Regions from separate parts of the Cerasibacillus sp. genome, predicted to be linked through region 2. Evidence: predicted binding sites of a transcription regulator. Region 2 holds the regulator's gene; the other holds the start of a gene.
What was found. The regulator NrdR, encoded in region 2, represses ribonucleotide reductase genes. The targets are predictions, from matches to a motif close to AACACNATATATNGTGTT.
Positions count from the first base shown of each region.

Region 1: a site for NrdR is predicted at 3,359-3,376, ahead of VIG73_RS01485 (anaerobic ribonucleoside triphosphate reductase). Genes of this name have one in related genera too.

Region 1 covers NZ_DATBTY010000006.1:44,026-53,822, forward strand. The annotation lists gene VIG73_RS01465 (OmpA family protein) at 1-514, shown strand, start outside; gene VIG73_RS01470 (DNA alkylation repair protein) at 731-1,408, shown strand; gene VIG73_RS01475 (aminoglycoside phosphotransferase family protein) at 1,574-2,470, shown strand; gene VIG73_RS01480 (uridine kinase) at 2,491-3,111, shown strand; gene VIG73_RS01485 (anaerobic ribonucleoside triphosphate reductase) at 3,435-5,306, shown strand; gene nrdG (anaerobic ribonucleoside-triphosphate reductase activating protein) at 5,303-5,752, shown strand; gene VIG73_RS01495 (DUF3298 and DUF4163 domain-containing protein) at 5,869-6,492, shown strand; gene VIG73_RS01500 (ribonuclease HI family protein) at 6,494-6,886, opposite strand; gene VIG73_RS01505 (ABC transporter substrate-binding protein) at 7,218-8,231, shown strand; gene VIG73_RS01510 (ABC transporter permease) at 8,310-9,308, shown strand; gene VIG73_RS01515 (ABC transporter ATP-binding protein) at 9,301-9,797, shown strand, end outside.
Region 2 covers NZ_DATBTY010000040.1:35,663-45,459, reverse strand. The annotation lists T-box leader at 1-110, opposite strand, end outside; gene ytxC (sporulation protein YtxC) at 156-974, opposite strand; gene dnaI (primosomal protein DnaI) at 1,102-2,028, opposite strand; gene VIG73_RS07505 (replication initiation and membrane attachment family protein) at 2,049-3,350, opposite strand; gene nrdR (transcriptional regulator NrdR) at 3,456-3,920, opposite strand; gene VIG73_RS07495 (cytosolic protein) at 3,958-4,335, opposite strand; gene VIG73_RS07490 (glyceraldehyde-3-phosphate dehydrogenase) at 4,509-5,519, opposite strand; gene coaE (dephospho-CoA kinase) at 5,912-6,511, opposite strand; gene mutM (DNA-formamidopyrimidine glycosylase) at 6,533-7,363, opposite strand; gene polA (DNA polymerase I) at 7,376-9,797, opposite strand, start outside.

The sequences.
Region 1 (9,797 bases), on a different contig from region 2:
CGTGCGTACACAAATAGTTCATGACTTGAAGGAAGCATTTACTGATTCAGAGCATGGAATCGAGGTAGATGAAAAGACAGGAGCAATTATTTTTAATACAGAAATATTATTCGCTTATGATGAAGCGGAACTCCATCCGGATTCTTATGGACTATTAGATGACTTCATCCCACAGTATTTAGATATCTTATTAAAAAATAACTATGAAGACTATATTGCAGAAGTGATTATCGAAGGTCATACAGATATGGACGGGTCGTACTTATATAATTTAGAGCTTGCTCAGAAGCGTGCGTATCGTGTTGCAGAATATATTTTAGGTGAAAAATTCCCAAATCGTGGTCTACAAGCACAACTTGAGAAAAAATTGACTGTCAATAGTAAATCATATGCTGACTCACGTACTAATAAAAAGGGAAAATATAGTGCTCAGGAATCAAGGAGAGTGGAATTTAAATTTCGCTTAAAAGATGAAGAGATTTTAAATAAGACGAGAGAACTGTTAGGAAATTAAGCTAATGAGGATTTTGTTTTTGACTATGTTAGGTTTGTTTTAGCTCGTCATTCAGCTAAACTGTGCTAGTTTCATAACTCATTGCCGGATATGGTATAGTTGAATTAACATTCTATCATTTATGCCGTTTTCTAATCGATTCTTTATGGAAATCTATTTATGATGAATCACATAAATAGTAATAGGATGAAATGAAAAAGTGTTTGGGGTGTTAACATGTCAAAACAATCCATAGCATCATTACATACGGTATTTGAAGCGAATAGAAATGAAGAAAATGCTATCCATATGGAAAAATATATGAGAAATCAATTTCCTTTTATCGGATTAAAGGCAAAGGAAAGAAGAGATTTATCTAAACCCTTTCTCCGAGAAGTCGATTACGATAGTGAGCATGTCAGCGAAATGATTCGTACATTATGGGAGATGCCAGAACGGGAGTACCAATATGTTGCTGTTGATTATTTAGTAAAGCATAAAAAGCGGTTAACAGATCACCACATCGAATTACTAGAATATATGATTACGACCAAATCATGGTGGGACACAGTTGATGCGATAGCAAGTCATTTAGTAGGCAATGTTTTTCAGACGTATCCACAGCTTATATTAGAAAAAGGTGATGAATGGCTTTCTTCCAATCATTTGTGGTTGCAACGAACGATGATTCTCTTTCAATTAAAATATAAAGATCAAACGGATGAAAAGCGTTTATATTCGATTATTAATCGCTTAAAACAGATCGATGAATTTTTTATTCAAAAGGCGATTGGCTGGGCTTTAAGGGAGTATTCCAAGACAAACCCAACATCAGTAGCTGAATTTATTGAAAAACAATCGCTTTCTAAGTTAGCGATACGTGAAGGGTCGAAGTATTTGGAGCGAAAAAAGTGATTGGAAATAAGTATACTTTCTTTAAAAAAATCAGTCGAATACTGGTTTTTTTTATGATAAAAGATAGTAACTGTCTTCCATTATAAAAAACTTTTGCTAAGATATTAATATAAATAAAATTCTTAATAAAATGATATATCATTAAGAATATAAAGGAGGGCTATAATGAAGCCGGAATATTTACAACAGATACCAATTGCTCAAAAGGGAGGCCAGATTAAAGAGTTAACGAAAGGCTTTTCATCTGATAAAAAATATGTCATTGATGACCAGTACTTATTAAGATTGTTCCCGAAAAAAGATAAACAAGAACGCCAAATTGAGTATGACACGATTTCGCGATTAAATGAGCTATCGGCTTATGTTCCGAAAACGTTCGAATTCGGCACACTAGACTCGGCTGATATGTCGTATATGATTCTATCGTATTTACCTGGTCAAGATGGAGAGGTAGCTTTAAAAGATATAACGCAAATTGAACAATATGATGCAGGTTTTCTTGCAGGGAAAGAACTGAAAAAATTGCATCATTTAAATGCTCCTGAGGGTACACCAAATTGGTACAATCATAAAAAGCATAAGAGTGACAGTTATTTAAAGCGTTTAAAAAATGTTCCTCTTGATGAGCATATTAAATCACTTCTTAAAAATTATATACGTTTACATGAACATTTATTGATAGAAAGACCAAATACGTTCCAACACGATGATTTTCATCCGGCTAATTTACTGATTCACGAGCGAACATTGTCTGGTATTATTGATTTTCAACGGATGGATTGGGGAGATCCTATTCATGATTTAACGAAATTAGGCTTTTTCTCTGTCAAGGCAAGTGTTCCGTTTACGATTGGGATTGTAGACGGTTATCATGATGACATAGGTGGTGTCACAGATTCGTTTTGGGAGTTGTACACACTCTATAGTGCGATGCATATCGTGTCAGCACTCGTATGGGGGGGCCCATTAGGAATTTATGAAAAAATGCTACGATATTCACTCGATGTTATAGTAGATCATGATGAATTTTCCCAGCTTGTACCTAAATGGTATATAGACTAGTCTAAAATGGTTGTGTTGATATGGAAAATATAATCAGAAATATTCAACAACGACAGGCCAATAAAACGTTTATCATCGGAATCGATGGCCTTGGTGGAGCTGGTAAAACGACTTATGCCCAAAAGCTAGAAGATGCTCTGAAGTTAGCAGACATGAAAGTCGCTTTGCTTCATATGGATGATTTTATCCATAAAAGATCCGTTCGATATAATAAAAACAAAGCAGAATGGGATTGTTATTACAACATTCAATGGCGATATGATTATGTCTTAGAAAATATATTCATCCCCATTCACAAAGGAAAAGAAATACATCATATGATTGAATCTTATGATAAAACTCAAGACGTTTATCATCAACGACGACTCGATATAGATGCAGATACCATTCTAATGATAGAGGGTGTTTTCATCCAACGACCTTTGTTAAGAAATTATTTTGATTATGTTATTTATTTAGATGTTCCGAAAGATAAAAGATTGTCTCGCGTGCTTAATAGAGATACATATATAGGAAACCGAGATATGATTTTGAAAAAATATATAAATCGTTATTTTCCTGCAGAGGATAAATATGTGACTGAAATTCACCCGATTGAACAAGCTGATTATCTTGTCAAATATAATGAGGAAATTGAATGATTTACATCTAATAAACCGAAATGATAGTTTTTTTATATCTTTTTAATGTGCAATAGATTTTGTTAAAAAAGTCACGGAATTTGAGTTGGTATTTATCGTATATAAAAGATATCTTATCCTCGAAAATCTCAAGTGAAAACATGCCAGATAAAGCGGTTATACCATTCGAAAATTTAAAAAATATTTCCCTAAGACTTTCAAAAATCATTCACATTAAACAGTCTCTCTCTATGTTATGATTATTTACGACACCATATGTAGTGTATAATTATTAAATGAATACTATATATGGCAAAAAAGCGTGAGGCATAGGGGGAAATGAAATGGTTTTGCTTAAAGAAGAACATGATGTGGAAGCACGCTTAATGGACACTTTCTCACAAATTGTAGAGGTGAAAAATCGTAATCTACTACAAGAAAATGCGAATGTTGATGGGCAGTCGCCGATGGGGCAAATGGGAAAATTTGCTTCAGAAAGTGGGAAGTTTTATGGAATGGAAAAACTACTCCAACCAAGTGTGAAGCGTGCGATTGAGGAAAATTATCTTCATCCGCATGATTTCGATTTTTATCCAACAGGAACGACAACTTGTTGTCAAATTCCGTTAGGGGAACTACTTAAAAATGGATTTAATACAGGTCATGGGCATATGCGAGAACCGTCTTCGATTACAAGTGCGCTTGCATTAGCGTCTATCATTTTTCAGGCGAATCAAAATATGCAACATGGTGGTCAGAGTTTTCCAATGTTTGATTTTGATTTGGCTCCGTATGTACGTAAAACATATGAAAAGCATTTAATAAAGTTAAAGTCATATCCAACATCGTGGGTAGAGGAAGAAGTTAAAGAACACGCCTGGATTGAAACAGAGCGTGATGTCTATCAAGCATGTGAAGCATTTATTCATAATAGTAATAGCATGCATTCTAGAGGTGGAGGACAAGTTCCGTTTGTGTCAATTAACTACGGAACGGATACGTCTAAGGAAGGTCGGCTTCTCGTTAAAAATCTGTTATTAGCAACACAAGCAGGGTTAGGTAAAGGGGAAACACCGATTTTTCCGATTCAAATTTTTAAGATGAAAAAAGGAATCAACTTTCATGAAGGTGATCCGAATTATGATTTATATCAATTAGCACTCGAAACGACTGCTAAGCGATTATTTCCAAATTTCAGCTTTATTGATTCTACCTTTAATGCTCAGTACTATGATGGGACACCGGAATCAGAAGTATCATATATGGGATGCCGTACACGTGTTATGTCTAATATTCATGGTGATGAAAATAGTATTCGTCGTGGTAATTTATCGTTTACATCCATTAATCTCGTCAAAATTGCCTTATCGACGAAAACAGTTGAAAAATTTATGGAGAAGCTACATAACTATATTGATATTGCTATTCTCCAGTTACTCGAACGATTCCGTTTTCAGGCAAGAAAGAAAGCCAAGCATTTCTCCTTTCTATATAGACAACATGTTTGGAAAGATAGTGAAAAACTTCAAGATGAGGATACACTTGAAGAAGTGTTAAAACATGGGACATTAAGTATAGGTTTTATCGGTTTGGCAGAAGCGCTTGTAGCTTTAACGGGTAAACACCATGGTGAAAGTGAAGCTGCATATGAACTAGGATATCGTATTGTAAAACAACTGCGTGAACGGATGGACGAGGCAACTCAGCAATATCAATTAAATTTCACACTTATTGCAACACCTGCTGAAGGATTGTCAGGCAAGTTTACGAAGCGTGATCAGCAAGACTTCGGAAAAATTCCGGGTGTGACAGAGCGAGATTATTATACGAATTCTTTCCATGTTCCTGTATACTACCCAATCAAAGCAATTGATAAGATTAGAAAAGAAGGTCCATTTCATGAATTATGTAATGCCGGCCATATTTCATATATCGAAGTGGATGGAGATGTTTCGAAAAACATTCCAGCATTGGACAAGCTCGTGAAAGCGATGGCTACAAGTAATATGGGATACGGTTCAATTAATCATCCCGTTGACCGTTGTAAAGTTTGTGGTCATTCAGGCATAATTGACAATGCATGTCCTGATTGTGAAAATGATGATGAACAATTGATTGAACGAATTAGACGGATTACCGGATATTTAGTTGGTGATATGACGAAATGGAATGAAGCGAAATATCAGGAAGAAGCGGAAAGGGTCAAGCACCAATGAAGGTCATGAACATTATCCATGACTCAGTTGTTGATGGCGAAGGCTTACGGACAGTTATCTTTTTCGCAGGTTGTCCACATCAATGTCTCGGATGCCATAACCCATCAAGTTGGAAGATGACGAATGGAAAAAACATGTCAGTCGATGATATCTTGCAAGAAGTGGCAGATAATCCATTAACAGATGTGACCTTTTCTGGTGGAGAGCCGATGATTCAAGCGAAAGAACTCGTAAAGCTTGCCAAAGAAATTAAGAAGCTTGATAAAAATATCTGGATCTACAGTGGTTTTACGTATGAGAAAATTATAGCTTCGAATGACCCATATAAAAAAGAATTATTGCAAATTTGTGATGTGCTTGTCGATGGTAAATTTGTTATTGAACAGAGAGATTTATCATTAACCTTTAGAGGAAGTCGCAATCAAAGAATTATTGCTTTAAATTAAGAAATGTATCATATCCCTGTCCAGTCGGCGTACTGTGGCAGGGAATTTTTTATGTTATAACATTTTTATGGGCATTGAATAAAGTATTATTAACAAAGTTTACGAGGAGGAGCCGTATGTTTCAGCCCATTTTACCTGTATCACTTCAGACATTTGTCATAAAGAGCTCTGGAGAGCAGATTTATTATCCGCAAATCATTCATTTGCAAAATATAACCGCTCAGCAAACAATGAATCAAAAGATTTATCAACAAGTACAAAATTTACGAAGAGAGCAGTATGAAAGTCAGCAGGCAGGTCTTTTTCAAGAGATGTTAGGACAGTATGAAGTAAAAACAAATGAACGTAACGTCCTTAGCCTATCATTAACTAATTATGCATATGCACCATATCATGCTCATGGCTTAACATTAATGAAATCGTTAACGTTTGATGTGAAAACGGGAAAAAGCTACCAACTTCATGAACTGTTTAAGCCAAATAGTCATTATCAAGACGTACTTAAAAAAATCGTTGAAAGACAAATAAAAGAACGAAATCTCGATACATTTGATGAGCCCATTACAATTTCATCGAAACAAGATTTTTATCTTGCTGATAAAGCGCTTGTTATCTATTTTCAACTTTATGAAATCACACCATATTATGTCGGCTTTCCGATGTTTCCAATATCTATCTACGAGATTCAAGACATCATTCGTGAAGATGGACCACTTGGGAAAATGTTAGAAAACGGATAGTTTAGTGTTGCTGTTGAATCGCTTGTTTCGCTAATTGATCAGCCTTTTGGTTGGTGCGATTTGGAATCCATTTAATAAAAACATATGGAAACGACTTTCCTTCTTGCCTTATTTTTTCTAATAACGGCTGGAAGGCTTTATTATTTGTATAATCTTTTTCTATCGTATCAACGACTATTTTAGAATCTGAACGAAAGGAGAGAATGTCTCCGGGAAATTTATCTTTACAAATTTCCAATGCTTTAATGACCGCGTAGAATTCGGCTTCATGGTTTGTACAAACTCCAAGTGGAATGGCGAATGTGTAAACGAGCCCATATGCTTTTATGTAAATACCAGCGCCACTGATACCGGGATTTCCACTTGATGCACCATCTGTGTAAATTTCAATCAATTGTCATACTCCTTTTTCATGGTCATCTTTATTATATCGAATAAATACAGACCATAAAATAAAATATTTCTAAAAAGCTTTTTTTAAAAAAAATTACATAATGGGAAAATTAACCACTTTTTAAAAACATAGACGTAACAATACTTGTAAACGGATACAAATAGGTTCTAATGAAATGTTATACAACAGGATATAAATTAAATTATTTTATGATAGCGTTTTCAGTTTAAAACTGTATCTTGACTAACAAAACGCCTGTGGTATAATAGTCGCTAATTATTTAGAAAAATGTTAATAATATCACAAGGAATTAGAGGAGTGGAGTAGAGAGATGAGGAAGAGAATAATTATTTTATGTATGCTGCTTATGAGTTTAATCATGTTAGGTGCTTGTGGAAATTCAGAAGATAAGGCTGGAGGTAGCTCTAATGGTGGATCAAGCAAAAAAGGAAAAACATTTAAAATCGGTGCGACACAAATCGTTGAGCATCCCTCATTAGATCAGGCGTATAAGGGATTTCAAGAGGCCTTAAAAGATGCAGGATTAGATGTCGAATTTGATTTGCAAAGTGCTCAAGGAGAACAAAACAATGTAAAGCCAATTGCTGATAACTTCGTAGCAGATAGTGTTGACCTAATTTTTGCTAATTCAACTGCAAGTACATTAGGAGCATTGCAAGCAACAGATCAGATTCCAATTGTATTTACGTCTGTTTCCGATCCAGTTGGAGCAGGAATTGTCGAAGCGATGGATCAACCAGGAGATAATATAACTGGAGTTGTCGACTTACATCCTGAAGCAATAAAGGAAACAGTTCAGTTTATCGATAAATATTTTAATGGGGCGAATGTAGGACTTATATATAATGCAGGAGAACAAAATTCAGTATCTCAGATTGATACGGTGAAAGAAGCAGCTGAAGGAACGAGCTTAACGCTAACTGAGCGAACAGTAGCCAATACGTCTGAAGTACAACAAGCGACAATGACTATTGCAAGTGAAGTGGACGTTCTTTATATCGTGACAGATAATATGGTTGTCTCAGCACTCGATAGTGTTGTTGGCGTTGCAGAGGATCAGAAAATTCCATTAATCGTTGGGGAACCTGATTCATTAGAAAAGGGTGGATTCGCTACATTTGGCATTGACTATATTAAGATTGGTTACCGTACGGGCGAAATGGCGGTTGAAATCTTAAAGGGAGAAAAAGACCCGAGCGATATCCCGGTAGAATATCCTGAAGAGATAAAATTAATTATTAATAAAGAAGCGGCTGAAAAACAAGGTGTCAAGTGGCATGATGAGTGGGATGAATTGGCTGAATTTCTAGAAACAAATGAATAACAGTTCATGTAGACATCAATCACAGGAGCTATTCGTTCCTGTGATTTCTTTAAAACGAGTTGGAGAGGAGAGATTCATTTGTTTTTATCAATGTTCGGTGCAGTAGAATCTGGCATTATATATGCGATTATGGCTTTAGGTGTTTATTTAACATTTCGTATTTTAGACTTTCCTGACTTAACTGTAGATGGGAGTTTTGTAACGGGTGCAGCTGTTGCAGCTATTTCGATTATTCATGGTGTACCACCGATTGTTGCGAGCTTATTAGCATTAGTGGCTGGTTTTCTTGCAGGCTGTATAACAGGACTTCTTCATACAAAAGGAAAAGTCAACCCTTTATTATCAGGAATATTAATGATGACAGCGCTATATTCCATTAACTTACGTATTCTTGACAAACCGACTGTATCATTTTTAAATGAGACGACATTTTTTAAGCAAGTTCAGTCTGTATGGGAAAAAACAGGAATTGATTCATTAATAAACGGGTTGTTGAGTTCAGTTGGTTTGACACAGGTTCCAAAAACATGGGCGATCATCGGTGTGATGCTTATTATAACGACAATTGTGAAACTCTTAACTGATTTTTTCTTAAAAACAGAAGTTGGACTTGCTTTACGTGCAACAGGTGATAACAAAAAAATGATCCGCAGCTTTTCTGCTAATACCGACTCACTTATTATTTTAGGAGTTGGTATATCGAATGCCCTTGTTGCCTTTGCAGGTGGTCTTATTGCACAGCACGGTGGGTTTGCTGATGTTGGAATGGGCATTGGGATGATTATTATTGGTTTAGCCTCTGTCATTATCGGTGAAGCTATTTTTGGTACGAAAACAATTGCCCGAGCGACATTGGCAGTTATTGGCGGGGCGATTATTTACCGCATGGTTGTCACTTTGGCATTACGAGTCGATTTCTTAGAAACAGGCGATATGAAATTAATCACAGCGGTCCTCGTTATTGCGTCATTAGTTTTACCCAATGTGTTAAAGTCTCGAAAAGAAAGGAAACGGCGCTCAGAAAAACGCTTGCAAATAGAGCTTCGTCGTAAGGAAGAAGGTGTTACGGATGCTTAAATTACAGCATTTATCTGTTACATTCAATGAGAACACACCAAACGAAAAGAAAGCATTAAAAGATATTAATCTCTCCTTAAAAAAGGGTGATTTTGTCACAGTTATTGGGAGTAATGGAGCAGGAAAATCGACATTAATGAATATGGTCTCTGGAAGCTTATTTCCTGATGTTGGTGAAGTTTTTATAAATGGAAAACAGGTTGTTCACTTACCGGAATATAAACGTGCACGTATGATTGGACGCGTTTTCCAAGATCCAATGGCGGGAACGGCTCCAACTATGACAATCGAAGAAAACTTAGCGATCGCAATTTCCCGCTGTAAAAAACGGCGCCTTACATTCGGTGTAACTAAAAAACGTCGAGAGCTTTTCAAGGCATATTTAAGCAAATTGAATGTCGGGTTAGAAAATCGATTAACGACAAAGGTCGGTTTTCTATCTGGTGGTGAACGTCAAGCTTTATCTTTATTAATGGCAACATTTACTGA
Region 2 (9,797 bases):
CAGGGTTCAAAGGTGGTAATCAATTGCCTAACAGTAGAAGTTCTCAGCCGATGACTTCTATCTCTGAGCTGTTATTAAGCAAATAATCATGTCCTTATCCTTACCGATAGAATATAATTATTTAATATTATAGCGGGTTATCATTAAAATTGCAACTATATTGAGAAAGGAAATTCCGATAATGGTAAAAACATCACCTTTTCTTGAAACACATTAATCACAGTCATTGTTTTAGGTTCAGAGGGGTCTTCACCATAGATGTATATTTTATTTGGCGCAATCGCAATCAAAGGTGCTAAATTCATTTCTTTTCCGTCCAGGCCAACAATATATAAAGGTTCCTGCTTCATAATTTGCATTAACTTCTTTGACGTTAAACGTTCTCCATCCGGATCAAAAAATGAGAAATTATCCCCCTGTACGACGTGAATACAATCATGGTCTGATTTTTTTCGATTCATATATTCACGTAACATATGTATAAAAGCTTGATGCTCTTCCTCACGTTTATAATCATCTATTGCAAGACCTACAATCTGTGTGAGTGCATTTTTTAAATCAGTTAAGCGAAATTGTATAATGGATTGAAAATGAATGGCTGTATCTTCAAGAATCCGCTCAAAAAAAATGGCCTGTAACCAATCGTTTAAACACTTATCTTTCAATAATATTTGATCTTCTAATAACATCGTCTCTGAAAGATGGCTAATACGTTTTAATTCTTCGCCGTTTGTGTAATAATACTTGTCACGTAAAATTTTTTCAATAAAATCGGTTAAATGATACGTCATAAAAACATCAGCAAGCGCTTTTGCGATAGCCGTTTTCATATCAGCTGTTAACACACGCACATATAATCGATTCCCCCAATCTTTATGCGTTTCCCATTGCACATGAATTTCATTCGTTATTTGATATACCACATCACAAAAACAAGTTACTTCTTTATTCGTTCTAAAATAAATCTCTAACAAACCCATCACCCTCACCATTATCCAAACTGTTACATTATATGGATAAGCAAAGGAAAAAATGTACTTCTTCTTGAAAAGAAATGTTTTTTAAAAAAATAAAAACGCCTGAGAAATTCTCAGACGCTATCTATTCCCGACGATTTCTTCCATATACAGGGACTTCATGACTCACTTGTTTAATTCGCTCAATAATTCGTCCTGCCTTGACGGTTTCTACACCACTTCTTGTTGTCGCAAGCATTTTCTCTAATTGGTCTAAACTATAATTTGATGTGAAGAAGACGGGTCGTTTTTCCATCATGCGAAATTGTAAGATTGAACCGAGTATTTCATCACGAAACCAGGCTGATTGCATTTCTGCTCCGATGTCGTCAAGCATAAGAACATCCGCTTTTTTAAAAATGTCTATTTTTTTATTTACTGAGTCATCTTTTAATGATGCACGCATTTCACGTACAAGTTCTGGCATATAAATAAGCGTGGAGGAGATATTAAAATCCTTTAACGAATTGGCTAAAGCACCAAGGAAATACGTTTTGCCCACCCCAAATGGTCCATGGAAATAGATTCCTTTCTCAGGAACACCATCTTTCACCTGCCTAATAAACCGATGTAATTCTAAAACAGCTTGTCCACGTTCTGAATCATTGTCAATGTCTTGAATTGAAGCTTGTAATATGTCTTTTGGCATATAAAGACTTTGAATGAGCTCTGTCTTCTCGCGATCCCGTTCATCATTTATTCGGTACTGACATTTTTTATAAGAAAGATGAATGTCACGTTCTACTACTTCTAATACAGGCGAATAGCCTTGTATCATGTTACGACATCCATTGAGAGAACGACAGTTTCGACAGTTCTTAGACTGACTACGATATTCATATAATTTCATCAAATTTCTCTCGATATCGTTAGATGTCAACTCAGGATGATTGATTAAAAATGCCTCAATGTCTGAGTCATTTAACACGTCTTGTTTAAGCTTTGAGTAAAGTTCTTTGAAATTTTTATTCGTTTTCAGCCATTTTTTTAAAGTTGCTTGGACAGGTTCCATGGTCTCCCCCCTTGCTTGTTTTATTTATGTTGATTCATGGCATGCTGTTTAATAAAGGCTGCCATTTTTTCTTTTTCCTTTTGAACATCGATAACAGGTCCAGTCGACGGCTGTTTTGTTTCTTGGTTTTTTTGTCTTTTCTTAAACCAGTCAGGTATGACATCTGCCGACTTTTGCTGTTTATAATACGATTGAGTGGGTTGGTTCGTACGGCGTTTTTCAAATTGGTTTTGTTGTTTTTTAGCGAATGCCATCGCTTCTTTAGCCGTTTTTAAATTGGCACGTGACCAATGACTAGCAATTGTCTCCATATATTTTCTCGACAGTCGCATATCTGATTGTAATAAAACGTAATGGATTAATACGTTCATAACTGGAGACGGTAATCCCTGTGACAACATAATGTCACGAACTAAGGTCAAATCTTGTTCGGAAGCTTGATTGCCACTAGATAAATCGGCTAATAATTGTTGTGGAGAAATCGTTTCTAAGATTTGGACGAGTTTTTCTTCTTTCGTTTTCGGTTCCCTTAGTTGTGACTGCTTCTGATGACTGTCCACGCCACCTTTATCTTGGGCGACTAGTTCAACCGTTTGATGCTTTTTATTCATTGTAAATGCATCATGGCAGGCCTGTTTAAATTCTTCAACATTTAATGTATGGTCCTCCGTTATTGCCCATAGAACACATTTTTCAATTTCATGATTCGCTAGGTCGTACAATATTTTCATTTGGCTGATGATACGTTGATTCGTTTTCGTTAATACACGTTCAGCTGGTATCATCTGTTTCTTCAAAACATGTGCAAGCCAATTAAAGTCTATCTCTTGAACATTTGGGCCGAGCTGTTTTTTAGCAACAGGTTGTTTGGGCTGAATCGGGCTATTAGTGACACGTAATGTTTTAAACACGGTTTCAAATGAAGCGGTTATCTTCTTCCCATGCATTGTTTCTTCCTTAACAAAATGTGCCTGTAATTGATCAAAACGATATTTTCCAATTTGATGATATAAGAGCTGTGAGAGCATCGCATCTTGGAAAAATTGCTTTGGAGAAAATGGTCCAATAAGGTCATAGCTTAAAACTGTATATGATTCATCATCTATTTCGTAAGTGTTCATTAAACCGATTGCTTCTAATTTTAATCGTGCTTGATAGATTTCATCTAATGGAAGCCCCATACAACTCATGAGCTGATGATGCGTTTTAAATTCTTTCTTTGGAAAAATTGAGACATCATGAAGAAGCGTCTGATATAACATCACAGCGTGAATCCCGATTAATGGTTGATATAAATGGGTTAATGAAATGGCGTAATCCACAGGTAAATGACCCCTGACAGTAACCTTATATCCGTCGTTTGGTAAAATCTTCCCAATGAAGTTCATTTTCATAACCCTTTCCTGATGTACATGATATATATTGATTTATTTCTTTTTATCAGCATCAATTAATTCTTTCAACTCGTTCATAAACACGGTAATATCTTTAAATTGGCGATAAACGGACGCAAATCGAACATAAGCTACTTCATCGACTTGCGCAAGTTGTTCCATCACTTTTTCACCAATTTCTTTACTATCTACTTCAGCCGTATTTTTATTACGGAGCTCTTTTTCTATTTGATGAACCATGTCCTCGATTGTCTCAGCTGATACTGGGCGTTTTTCACAAGCTTTCATGATTCCACGGGTAAGCTTTTCTCGGCTAAATTCCTGGCGTGCGCCATCTTTTTTTACAACCATTAGGGGAACTTTTTCCGTTCGTTCAAATGTTGTAAAACGATAGCCACACGAATCGCATTCTCTTCTACGACGAATAGAACGTCCATCTTCAATTGGACGTGAATCCAGGACTTTAGAATTTTTGTTTTGGCATGTTGGACATCTCATTTTGTTCGCTCCCAATTGCATAAAATTTCGTTATGTTCTAATTCGTTTCTAATAACGGTAGTCTTTGATCTAGTGCATCATAAAGTGACTTTATTACCTTTGTACTGTATCCAAAGTCAAAAGGAAAGGCAGTCTCTGTTGTAACAGTAAAATCAATTGCCGTTTGGTAAGGTTGGACCATGACAACTGAAGCAACCACAAATGCCTTCTTTCCTTCGTTTATAATGGATATACTTAACTCTCCACGTTCTTCTGAAATGGCATGAATGGTCGCTTGCAATGTTTGTTGACATATATTTTTTAGAATGTTTAAAGCCTCTTTTGATGTTGTTTTATAGTATCGTGTTTTAAGTTCTTTATTCTTATGTTGATCATGTGTTTCGGAATGCTTTGAAAAGATTTTTTTTAAAGACATCTTAAACTCACCATAATTTCTATCAAAAAATTACTGATACTCTACCCATTCTAACATGTTTTTCAGTTTCAATAAAGAATCCGGAGCTATTTTGTTTTATAATTGATATGAAGTGTAAAAAGAGTTGTCCGACAATAATCGAACAACTCTTTTTGTATTTAAGGTTATATATATTATTTCACTAATGACTGACCAACATATTTTGTTAAATCAACAACACGGCTTGAGTAGCCCCACTCATTATCATACCATGCTAATACTTTTACTTTATGTTCGTCCATCACCATTGTTGAGAGGCCATCAACAATAGCCGATGATTCAGTTGTGGTGAAGTCAATGGAAACAAGTGGTTCTTCTGTATATTCAATTATACCTTTTAATTGTTCTTTTGCTGCTTGTTTAAAGGCATTGTTAATCTCTTCGACCGTTACAGACCTTTCTACATCAACGACTAAGTCAACTAATGAAACATTCGGAGTTGGAACACGTAATGCCATTCCATGAAGTTTACCATTTAAGTGTGGTAATACTTCGCCTAGTGCTTTTGCAGCACCTGTTGACGTTGGAATAATTGATTGTGTACAACCTCTTGCACGGCGTAAATCTTTATGTGGGTTATCTAAATTTTTCTGATCGTTTGTAAAGGCATGGACAGTTGTCATGAGTCCATTTTTAATTTTGAAATGGTCATCAAGTACTTTTACAACTGGTGCTAAACAGTTTGTTGTACATGATGCATTAGAGATAACTGTATCTGTCTCTTCATATGTTTCATGGTTAACACCCATGACAATTGTTCGGTCAACTTCTTTTCCTGGTGCTGTAATAACGACTTTTTTCGCACCTGCTTTTAAATGTAGACCCGCAGATTCTTTTGTTCTAAATGCGCCTGTCGCTTCAACAACGACATCTATTTGAAATTCTTCCCATGGTAATTCTTCTGGGTTTCTAGAGCTAACGAGTTTAATAGCTTGACCATCTACTTCTAAACCATCATCAGTAGCTTTTACATCACCATCAAAAGCACCATGGACACTATCATACTTCACTAAGTGTGCTAATGTTTCTGCTGGATAGCTTGCATTCACTGCAACAACTTCTAGTTGATTATCTTTCATTGCTTGTCGGAAAACCATACGCCCGATGCGACCGAAGCCATTTATCGCAATACGGATCTTTTTCATTTATATTCCTCCTGTATATGTCATACTTTATTTGTTAAAAACCATTAATAGTATAACATATTACATTTAAAAATGTGACTGTTTATATGATAATTTTGTAAAGGCTTCCTTTATGTTAAAAAAACTGAGCGTATTCCATCGTAATTGACTTACACTCCGCTTTCCGCTGGCAGTCTGCGAGCCACGATGGAACAGCACGAGACCGAAGATTCCTGTAGCGACTCGACAGAGGAGCTACAGGAGCTTAAATCCTGCCTGCGGAAAGCAACTGTTTGAGGTGAAAGGAAACACCACTCTAAATATAGAAAAGAGCTTTTAATAAAAATTAAGAGTCCAGTTTTATTATTAACTGAACTCCTTTTCTATTTAACTGGGTTTTGTCCCAGCCACATTTAAATAATTTCCCATTCCGTTAGAAGTTGTTCAAGCTGAATAAATGATTCATGCTTTGAACCGTTATTATTAATGATTGCATCCGCTAATCTCGCTTTTTCTTTTAAAGGAAGCTGTGAATTGATTCGCTGTTTCGCTTCTATTTCTGTAAAATTATCACGTTTCATTAAACGTTCTAATTGAACGGATTCATCAACATAAACTAGAACAGTACGGTCGACTAAATGTTGTAACTTATTTTCAAATAACAACGGTATATCGAGTACAACACATTTTTCCTTTGCTTCAATGTAGGCATCTCTTTTTTCTAACATGCGCTGCCGAATCGCTGGGTGAACGATTTTGTTGAGTTTCTCAAGTTTTTCTTTATCGGCAAAAACCACTTCACCTAACTTCTTTCGATCAATCGAACGGTCTTTACGTAACATGTCTTCCCCGAATGTTTCAATAATCTCGTTATAAGCGGGTTCACCTGGTAGCACAACTTCACGAGCTAATTTATCTGCATCAATAACAGGAATGTTAAAATCATCGAACATTAAAGAAACGGTGCTTTTTCCACTGGCAATACTTCCTGTCAACCCAATTACACAAGTCATCGTATCCTTCCTCTTCTTATTCTAGTCTTGTTTTTGACAAATCGGACAAATATGTGTGCCTCGACCTGCTACTTTCATCTTCTCTATCTCTGTTCCACACGTATGACATGCCTGACCTTCTTTACCATAGACAAATAAACGTTGTTGAAACATGCCCATATCACCCTGGCTATTAACATAGGAACGGACTGTTGTTCCTCCTAATTTAATGGCCTCTTTTAATACAGCAATTGCAGCTTGTTGAATACGTTTTATTTCATCTGCTGTTAACTGATGTGCTCGCTTCATAGGATGTACACGTGCTTTAAACAATGTTTCGTCTACATATATGTTTCCGAGTCCTGCAACGATTGTTTGATCAAGTAAAGCTGCTTTAATGAAGCGAGACGTCTTCTGTAATTTTTCATAAAAATATGCGAATGTAAACTGCTCATCAAATGGATCTGGTCCAAGCTGATTAAGTGGCTTTCGCTTGAATTCCTGACCTTTTGGAATTAAATGCATCGTGCCAAACTTGCGTACATCGTTATATCTTAGTTCTTGTCCATTCGTAAAAGAAAAAACAACATGTGTATGTTTCTTTATCGGTTCAGTTTTTTGAAAGACATGGTATTTTCCTTCCATTCTTAAATGAGAAACTAATATATAGTCATCTAATTCAAACAATAGGAATTTCCCTTTTCGATGAACATCATTAATCATCTGTTTTTGTAATAGAAATTTGAATTGCTCGATATCATCTGGTAACTTAATGATGTTTGGCCAATAAACTGAGACCTTTTCAATCGTTTTATTAATAACAAATCGTTTCAGTGTATTTTTTATCGTTTCAACTTCTGGTAATTCCGGCATAAATCATTCCCCTTACTTAGCATCAAACCAACTTTTTCCGTATGAATAATCAACCTTTAACGGAACTTTTAGAGATACAGCGTTCTCCATACACGATGTAACAATTTCGATGAGCTGATCAATTTCTTCTTCTGGTACTTCTAAAATCAATTCATCATGCACTTGTAATAAAAGTCGAGCTTTCATCTTGTTTTTCTCTAATTGTTCATTTAAGTCGATCATCGCTTTTTTAATAATATCTGCCGCACTTCCTTGGATTGGCGTATTCATCGCTGTTCGTTCGGCAAAACTTCTTAAATTGAAGTTACGGCTCGTAATATCAGGTAAATAGCGACGTCTATGCATAATTGTCGTCACATAGCCTCTATGTTTTGCTTCTTGAACAATGTCATCCATATATTGTTTGACGCCTGGATAAATCTTAAAATACGTATCAATAAATTGTTTAGCTTCTTTTCGCGTAATCCCTAAATTCTGTGATAAGCCATAATCACTAATCCCGTAAACAATACCGAAATTGACAGCTTTAGCTTGACGACGCATATCTGGTGTGACATTTTCTTTATCTACATGAAACACATCCATCGCTGTTTGCGTATGAATATCCATATTATCTTTAAAAGCTGCGATTAACTTCTCGTCATTTGCAATATGAGCAAGCACCCGCAATTCGATTTGTGAATAGTCAGCAGAGAAAATCACCCAATCTTCTTCAGAAGTGACGAAGGCTTGACGAATTTTTCGACCTTCCTCAAGGCGAATAGGGATGTTCTGTAAGTTTGGATCAATCGAACTTAACCGTCCTGTTTGTGTTAAGGCTTGATTAAATCGGGTATGGATTTTTTCAGTATCCGGATGGACAACCTTTAACAAACCTTCAATATATGTCGATTGTAGTTTGCCTAATTGACGATAGAGTACAATTTTAGGAATAATCTCATGCTTGTCATATAGCTTTTCTAACACATCGATTGCGGTTGAATAGCCTGTTTTCGTTTTTTTAATGACAGGTAGACCTAGTTTCTCAAATAAAATGACACCGAGTTGTTTCGGCGAGTTAAGATTAAATGATTCACCTGCTAACTCAATGACTTCGCGTTCAATCGTGTCCAATCGTTCTTTTAGTTCAGTTCCCATTTTTTCTAAGCGGGACACATCAACTTTAACACCCGTATGTTCCATTTCGGCTAAAATATGAGCAAGAGGCATCTCTAAATCAAATAAGAGCTGATATTGTTCGTTCTCCTGTAGCTTGTTAGCAATTTCATCTTTTAACTCATACAATAACTGAGTTTTGCGAGCAATATGATCCTGTAGTACATCTGTCTTAGGTATCTTCTTACTCTTTCCTTTACCGTATATTTCGGTATCATATTTCACATGTCGCAGGTTCATATCATGAGCGATTTCTGGGATTGTGTCATGGCTCTCAGCTGGGTTAAGTAAGTAGGAAGCGAGTAACATATCAAATGTAATACCTCTCAGCTGTAGACCTTCTCGTAAGAATAAAACGACCGATTTCTTCGTGTCGAAAACAATCTTTTCCTTCGTTTCATCTTCTATCCATTCTTTAAATAATGAAGATTTAAGGGCTGTTTCAATCGATAGGATATAAACACCTTTATTATTCGCTATCCCAATCCCAATAATCGGTTCTAGATGATAGTTATCCTCTAAGATTTCTAGGAAAAGGGCGTCTTTTCCAGTAAATATATCTGAAGACACTTCATCCAACATCGTAAAAGTGATATCCTTCAACTCGGTTTCGTCTTCTACAGAAGCGCCTCCATCCATGCGATTTAATAAAGATTGGAAGCCTAAATCTTTAAATATACGTATCACTTCAGTTGTATCATGACCAGAATATGTGATGTCTTTCGTAGACACCTCGACAGGTGACAAGCAATTTATTGTAACGAGTTCCTTACTCATAAAAGCATCTTCTTTATAATTTGTGAGATTCTCTTTTAATTTTTTACCACGAAGTTCATCTAGATGAGCGTATACATTTTCTAATGTGTCATATTGTTTTAGTAATTTAGTCGCCGTTTTTTCTCCAACACCTGGTACACCAGGGATATTATCTGAGTTATCCCCCATCAACGCTTTTAAATCAATGATTTGGTCAGGTGACAGTTCTAATTTTTCCTTCAAATATTGTGGTGTAAATGTTTCAATCTCACTGATCCCTTTACGGGTCATTGCCATTGTTATATGTCCATCGACAAGTTGAAGAAGGTCTTTATCACCAGAATAAATCTTAATTTCCCAGTCCTTTTCTTCAACCCTCTTAGCTAATGTACCAATAATATCGTCTGCTTCATATTGTTCAAGTTCGTAATGCTTAATTTGAAAGGCGTCAAGCAGTTCTCTAACAAGGGGGAATTGCTCAGAAAGCTCGGGTGGAGTTTTCTGGCGGCCACCTTTATAGTCT